2 regions of the Lactococcus sp. LG606 genome follow, and region 2 is predicted to be linked to the other one. Evidence: predicted binding sites of a transcription regulator. Region 2 holds the regulator's gene; the other holds the start of a gene.
What was found. Region 2 encodes NrdR, which represses ribonucleotide reductase genes. Its sites were predicted from a motif close to ACACNATATATNGTGT; they were not measured.
Positions count from the first base shown of each region.

Region 1: nrdD (anaerobic ribonucleoside-triphosphate reductase) is a predicted target of NrdR. The motif match lies at 2,003-2,018, and genes of this name have one in related genera.

Region 1 is NZ_CP071301.1:1,572,016-1,576,061, reverse strand. Features, by position in the region: gene J0J35_RS07760 (APC family permease) at 1-1,348, shown strand, start outside; gene J0J35_RS07755 (cysteine hydrolase family protein) at 1,453-1,965, shown strand; gene nrdD (anaerobic ribonucleoside-triphosphate reductase) at 2,124-4,046, shown strand, end outside.
Region 2 is NZ_CP071301.1:1,055,801-1,059,846, forward strand. Features, by position in the region: gene J0J35_RS05130 (NADPH-dependent oxidoreductase) at 1-349, opposite strand, end outside; gene dnaI (primosomal protein DnaI) at 342-1,226, opposite strand; gene J0J35_RS05140 (DnaD domain protein) at 1,229-2,392, opposite strand; gene nrdR (transcriptional regulator NrdR) at 2,426-2,875, opposite strand; gene trmB (tRNA (guanosine(46)-N7)-methyltransferase TrmB) at 2,879-3,532, opposite strand; gene J0J35_RS05155 (phosphotransferase family protein) at 3,592-4,046, opposite strand, start outside.

The sequences.
Region 1 (4,046 bases), 520 kb from region 2:
TGAAATGAAGCGAACGCTTGGTTTCTTCCCTGCCCTTACAACAGTAATGGGTACGGTTATTGGTGCAGGTGTATTCTTCAAGGCTGGACGAGTTGCGGAACTCACAGGCCAACCAGGATTGCACATATTGGTTTGGATACTTGGTGGTATCATTTCAATTTGTGGGGGATTAACTGCTGCAGAACTTGCTGCTGCTATCCCTGAAACAGGTGGGATGATTCGCTATATTCAACGTGGTTTTGGTAAACGTTGGTCATTTCTCTTAGGTTGGGCACAGTCTATTATCTATTTCCCTGCAAATATTGCAGCACTCTCTGTTGTATTTGGTACACAATTTTTAAATTTGTTTGGGATGAATGTGAGCGCAGCTAACACTGCAATAGTCGGTGTAATTGCAGCAATTACAGTTACCTTAATTAACTTCATTAGTTCTAAAGCTGCGGGAGGCCTTCAGTCCGTTACAACAGTGATTAAGTTAATTCCGATTGCCTTGATTGTTGTTGTTGGGTTACTTCGTCCTGGTGGTGTTGATTTCCAATTGCTTCCTATTACAGCAGGAGAAAACTTATCCTTGGCGTCTGCAATTGGTTCAGGTCTTTTAGCAACTATGTTTGCCTATGACGGTTGGATTTATGCTGGTAATATTGCCGGTGAAATGAAAAACCCTGCTAAACATTTGCCTCGTGCGATTATTCTTGGTATTGTTGCTATCATGTTTGTATATGTCTTTATCAATGCAGCTTATATTCGTACTTTAGGTATTCCAACCTTGATGGAAAATGATCCGAATCTCCCTGCTATTGTTGCCAATACAATTTTTGGTGGTATGGGAGGTAAACTTGTCACAATTGGTATCTTAATTTCTGTTTACGGTACAATTAATGGTTATTCAATGACAGGAATGCGTGCATCATACGCTTTGGCAACAGAGAAATCTTTCCCTTTCTGGAGAACGTTTAAAAAGCTCTCAGCGAGCGGCGTGCCCGTAAACTCAGGTATTCTGCAAGTTGCAATTGCAGCAATCATGTTAGTTGTAACAATGCTTTCAAGCGATGCTTTTGACTTCTTAACAAATATGTTGGTCTTTGTAATTTGGATTTTCTACACTATGGTTTTCATAACGGTCTTTATCTTACGTAAGCGCGAACCAGAATTAGTCCGTCCATATAAAGTACCACTTTATCCAGTTATTCCAATTATTGCAATTATTGGTGGTGTCTTCATCTTAGTCATGACCTTGATTAGTTCAGACTATATGAGTAACCAAGTTCCAGCCTTGGTTGGTGTTGTCTTTACTTTAATTGGTCTTCCTGTTTACAACCATCTAGACAAGAAGTACCATCGTTAATATAGAAAAAAACTCCGAGTGTGGAGTTTTTCTTTTGGATCTGGAAGGAGAGCTTATTTTTTATCAGTATTTGCTTTTTAAAGTAAATTTGCTATAATTTGCTTATGAAAAAATTACTGGTATTGATTGACTTTCAAAATGATTTTATAGATGGTTCTTTGGGCACAAAAGAAGCGCAAGCTATTGTTCCAAGGGTTATTGAGAAGTTGGTGTCTTACGCTGAAAGTGAACGACTGGCTACACAAGATACACACTTTGAAGATTACCTAACAACTCAAGAAGGACAAAACTTGCCAGTAATTCACTGTCAAAAAGGTACTCAGGGTTGGGAAATACGTAAGGAAGCACAAGTTGGCTTTCAACGTGTGTTCGAAAAAAATATCTTTGGTTCAGTAGAGCTTGCAGAATATATCCGCAATGAGAATGTGGAGCAAGTGGAACTCATTGGTATCTGTACGGATATATGTGTGGTTTCAAATGCTTTATTGATTAAGTCATTTGCTCCAGAAGTAAAAATTACTGTTGATGCCTCATGTTGTGCGGGTGTAACTCCAGAAAGTCATCGTGCAGCTTTAGAAACAATGAAATCTTGTCAAATTAATGTGATTAATGACTAAAAAGAGCAAAAATAGCTCTTTTTTATTTTTGGTCTCAACACTATATATAGTGTGCTTTCTTTTGTTTTCATAAAAAATGATACTAGATATAGTGGAAAAAGGAAAATTTATTTGATAGAATAGAAGCACAAGGAATTAAAAAATGGGGGAACGAAACAATGAAAATGGTTGAGGAAAGCACTGTTGTAACAGATCGAGAAATCAGTGTGATTAAGCGTGATGGTCGCTCCGTAAAGTTTGACAGCAGCAAAATTTTTGAGGCGTTGCAAAAAGCTGGGGACGAAATAGTACCTCCGGCTTCAGAGGAGCGTATAGCAGAAATCTGCGATCGTGTAGTGCACGAAATATTCACACGTTTTACGGATAATGTTAAGATTTATGAAATTCAAAGTATTGTGGAACATCTGTTGATGGAACTTGGTGAAACAAAGTGGGCGGAAGTTTACACAACTTATCGCACACAACGTGATCTTGAAAGAAGTAAGGCAACAGACATTAACTTTACCATCGAAAAATTGATCAACAAGGACCAAACGGTTGTCAATGAGAATGCCAACAAGGATAGCGATGTTTTCAATACACAGCGTGATTTAACTGCAGGTGCTGTTTCTAAAGCCATTGGTTTAAAGATGCTCCCTCCTCATGTAGCGAATGCCCACCAAAAAGGGGAAATTCATTATCATGACTTAGATTATTCTCCCTTCACAACGATGTCAAATTGTTGTTTGATTGACTTTAAAAATATGTTTGAAAATGGCTTTAAATTAGGGAATGCTCAAGTAGATTCACCTAAGTCCATTCAAACAGCAACTGCTCAAGCTTCACAAATTATTGCAAATGTAGCTAGCTCACAATACGGCGGCTGTTCATTTGACCGTGCTGATGAAATTTTAGCACCTTATGCAAAATTAAACTATGCGAAGCATTTAAAAGATGCGGAAGAGTGGATTGAGCAACCGGAAAAACGTGAAGCCTATGCTCAAGCAAAAACTAAAAAAGATATCTATGATGCGATGCAATCTTTGGAATATGAAATCAATACGCTTTTTACTTCAAATGGGCAAACACCTTTTGTTACAGTTGGTTTTGGTTTAGGAGAAGACTGGTATGCACGTGAAATCCAAAAAGCTATCCTGAAAGTCCGTATCGGAGGTTTAGGAAAAGAGCATCGTACAGCTATTTTCCCTAAATTAATTTTCACCTTGAAGCGTGGTTTGAATCTTGAAGTCGGTACGCCAAACTATGACATTAAAAACTTGGCACTAGAGTGTGCCACAAAGCGTATGTATCCAGATATCTTGTCTTATGACAAGATTGTCGAGTTAACAGGTTCATTTAAAGCAAGTATGGGATGCCGTAGCTTCCTTCATGGTTGGAAAGATGAAAAGGGCAATGAAGTAACTGCGGGCCGTAATAACCTCGGAGTAGTAACGGTAAACCTTCCACGTATTGCACTTGAAGCGGCAGGCGATAAAGAAAAGTTCTGGGAAATTTTTAATGAACGCATTGCCATTGCTAAGGATGCTTTGGTTTTCCGTGTTAACCGTACAAAAGAAGCCCAACCCAAAAATGCGCCTATACTCTTTATGAATGGGGCCTTGGGTCGCTTGAAAGCTGAAGATTCAGTCGATGAGCTTTATAAAAATGAACGTGCAACAGTTTCCCTTGGCTATATCGGCCTTTATGAAGTTGCAACAAGTTTCTATGGACCAACGTGGGAAAATAACAAGGAAGCAAAAGACTTTACTTTGGAAATCGTAAAACGTATGAACCAAGATTGTAAAGACTGGAGCAAAGAAACCGGGTATCATTTCTCTGTTTACTCTACACCAAGTGAAAGTCTGACAGACCGTTTCTGTCGTATGGATAAGGAGAAATTTGGTTCTGTTGCGGATATCACCGATAAAGATTACTATACGAACAGCTTCCATTATGATGTGCGTAAAAATCCAACTCCATTTGAAAAATTGGAATTTGAAAAAGATTATCCCGTTTATGCCAACGGAGGTTTTATCCATTATGCGGAATATCCAATGATTCAACAAAATCCTCGTGCACTTGAAGCCGTTTGGGACTTTGCT
Region 2 (4,046 bases):
TTTGACCAGCTACTGCAGCATCGACTGAAGTAATAAGGAGCGATTCTACACCTTCTGGTTGAAACTCACCACCGTTCATTTCAACTGCTATTTTAGCTCGATTAAGATCTCCAACAAAAACCAAAAAAGCAGCACAATTTTTAATTGCTTTTTGGGGCTGTTGGGCAAAAATAGCATCTTTTTGTTCCTGAGATTGCACAAGAATCACCGAATAAGATTGAAAGTTTTTCCAGTTTGGTGCTGCACGTCCCGCATCAACAATCGTTTTTAATACATGTTCTGGAATTTTTTCATCCGTAAAATTACGTACTGAACTATGTTGCATCATCAGATCAATTGTCTCATTCATGTCGGCGATTTACTCCTTCTAAACGAACTTCAGACGCTAAATACTTCACACGCTCCATGACACGTTTTGCTGGCCAGATTTCATCTGCTTTTTTAGTCTCAGCCAAATGTAACTCAAGCTCTGTCATATTTAAATTTGATGTGAAAAATGTCGGAAGATTTTCTTGCATACGATGCTGTAAAATAACTTGCAGAATACTATCGCGTACCCAGGCATTATTGAGTTCGGCACCAATATCATCTAAAACCAAGACTTCAACTTTTTTAATTTCATTGACCCAATATTTCGCATTGTCAAAATCAAGGTCAGAAATAAAGGTTGGATAGTGTAATAAAGTAGTGGAAATGCCTTTTTTCGAGAGCTCATTTGCCATTGCGGCCATAATAAAGGACTTCCCTACGCCAAAGTCACCATAAATATAAATCCCTTTTTCTTGGGGAAAGTTGTCGATAAAGTTTTCCACTTTCCGAAACAAGTCAAATTGATTTTGATTGTCTGTGAAGACATCTGCATAAAAATCTATTTGCTTCATCTCTTTAGGTAAACCAATGATTTGAACACGACGCAATTGATTGCTGACTTCTTGACGATGAGCTAATTCTGCTGTGGTTTGATAGGAAACATCTGCGTAACCATGATTCATAATCAAGACAGGTTCATAGCCATCAGCTGCCCTTTTTTCATGTTCTTCAAATTTTTTTCGCTCTTTAACAAATTCATAAAACTTTGAATAACTACGCTGTACTTCATCTTCAGTCATTTGATTTTCAGAAATAAAAGCTTGAACTTGTTCATTTTTCATCACTTCAGCAACGAGCTTGTCAAAATTTCCACGTACATCTGGGCGCTTACTCAAAAGTTCTCCAATTGATTCCATGCTCAATTCTCCTTCTTATCCTTACGGCGGGAAGCCTTATATTGCTCGAACTTGGCAATATCTTCTGCACTGGTCGTGTTTACATAGCTGGCATTGGACCATTGAGGCGCTTTTTTGACCAGCTTACCTGAATTTTTATAATTTTTATTACTTTTTTGCTTTTGTTCTGCTTGCTGCTGACGTTCCAGTATTCTTTTCACTGCGGTTTCCGCATTGTATACTTTATGGCGCAGCCAATCATTTGCCAGAGTATTGACAAATCGAGCATTGAGACTCGCATTCCCTTGTTGAATCAAGACATAGTGTATCAAAATATTTTGTACTTGATCAGTAATATTTTGCTTGTCTAAATTATTCAAAATCTTCAGTTCTTCTTGCGAAGCAAAACCACCAGCTTGTTGTTTAAGCTTGTTTAAAAAATCACGCGGGGAAACTTCTTTACTAATAACAATCAAATCTTGAAAACCTTTAGGAAATTCCGATAAGGCAGGCAAAGGTTCCGATTTCCCAGCAAGCATTCTTGTTAAGTTAGCTGTATTTAAAGTCTTATCAGCATTGGCAGTTTGCTCAGCTGCTTTAAATAATTCATACCAGTTAAGATCAAATTTTTCCGCCAAACCATAGAGGGTCAAGATATCCTGATTTTCATTTGCAAAAGTCAAATGTTGGTTTTCCATAATGCTCTTAAAAGAGTTCAAGTCAAATTTTTCTGCTTGAACGACTGTCTGAGTCGGTTCAAATTTCACAGCATAAACTTCATGAAATTTTTTTGTAATTTCCAAAGCATCCGGTTCATGTTTTTTTGCCAAAGCTTTAACTTTATTTTCCCCAATACGTGAAATCAATAATTGCTTATAAAATTCGTCTGCTAAAAATTCTTCAAAAGTTAAAGGACTTTTTACCTCCATAAGATAGCCCGGTTGTTGGTCAAATACCCGCACGAGCCCAATCCCTGAAAGTTTATCTAAAGCTTCAATAAAAGGATTGAGACCAAAATCAAGATACTCTAAAAAATGAGAAATCTTGCCCGTCGAAAAAACGCGCAAGAGTTGATAAAGCCCAAAAGCATCTCGCCCAATAATGGGCAAGTAAAGTAGCGAAAAAGTATCAGCATCAAAGCTGATTTTTCCTCGATTTAGAATAGAAAATGAATCGCCTGGTCTCATAGTTCATCCTTTTATTTCTCTTTTATAGAACCGTTAGTCTTTTTTTGTAATCTTTTTAAGTAAATCTTCGATTTCACTCACATCTTTGAAGGAACGGTACACACTTGCAAAACGAACATAGGTAATATCATCCAAATCCATTAATTCTTCCATAACAAATTCGCCGATAACTTCGGTACGTACTTCATTTTTCTCTAAGCGGCGTACTCTCTGTTCGACACGATCAACCAATTTTTCAATAGATTCACTCGTCACTGGTCGCTTACGGGCACTGCGCACTATTCCAGTAATAATTTTATCACGATTAAAAACTTCACGGGTTTCGTCACGTTTTATGACCAAAAGTGGCATTTCTTCAATCCGCTCAAAAGTTGTGAAACGGTTTCCACAATTTTCACATTCACGTCGACGACGAATCATATTATCAGCTTGACGTGAATCTACTACTCGTGACGATTCAGATTGACATTTTGGACATCTCATAGCTTAACCTCTCTTTGGGAATTTTGCTTCTAAACGGTAAATCACTTGCCCCTTGCTTGAGAATTTTGCTTCATACTCTGTCATTACATTGACTTTGGCAAATTCTTCATCTGCGTGCAAGTCTAACCAGACTTTTTCTAAAATCATACCATATTGACTCATACTTGCCAATGAATATTCAAATAGACCACGGTTATCTGTTTTAAAGTGGACTTCACCTTCTGGTGGCAGGATTTGTTCATAAGTTTCTAAAAATGACTTATAAGTCAAACGGCGTTTTTCATGGCGTGTTTTTGGCCAAGGATCACTGAAGTTCAGATAAACACGCGAAACTTCAGCATCCTCGAAGTATTCGGTTAATGCTGCGCCATCAACCAACATCATTTGTACATTAGGTAGGTTGGCTTCCAAAGCCTTGTCTAAAGCGTGAGATAAGACGGATAGTTGCATATCAATTGCAATATAATTAATCTCTGGGTTTTGAGCAGCCATGCCTGTGATAAAACCGCCCTTACCACATCCAACTTCAATATGAATGGGATGATCATTTCCAAAACGCTCTGCCCAACGTCCTTTAAAGTCTGCTGGATTTTCTACAACAACATGTGCGTTACTTTCTAAGTGTTCCGCAGCGCCTTTACGATTTCTTACGCGCATTTTTTCTCCTATTTTTGAAAAAATAAGAAGGCAAGCCTCCTATTTTTATTTTCTAAGTTTTAAAATAAACGGCAAAAATTTTGAAAACGCGCAATTTCTTGCTCTGTTTCCTTAATTTGCTCTCTTGCCATATATTCTGAAATCTGACGTAGGAAAGAAAGTTTTCCATACCAGATTAATTCATGTTCTATATTTTTAGCTGTTTTATAGCCTGCTTGATGGAGCCACTCTTCCCAGTTTTCTGGTTTGATATAGTGTGTTAGAACATGTGCTATATCCACTAAAGGGCTACTTAAAAGAACAGTATCCCAATCTACGAGATAAACTTTATCACTTTCGTCGTCAACCAACCAGTTTTTATGGTTCACATCACCATGAACAACTGTGATATCATCTTCCTTTAATTCTGGAAGATTTTCTGAGAGTTCCACAACGACATTTGAGAGAAAACCATTGGTTTCAAAGATTGAACTTTTACTCAGTACTTGTTCCAAAAGATCAGCCGGAAGCATGA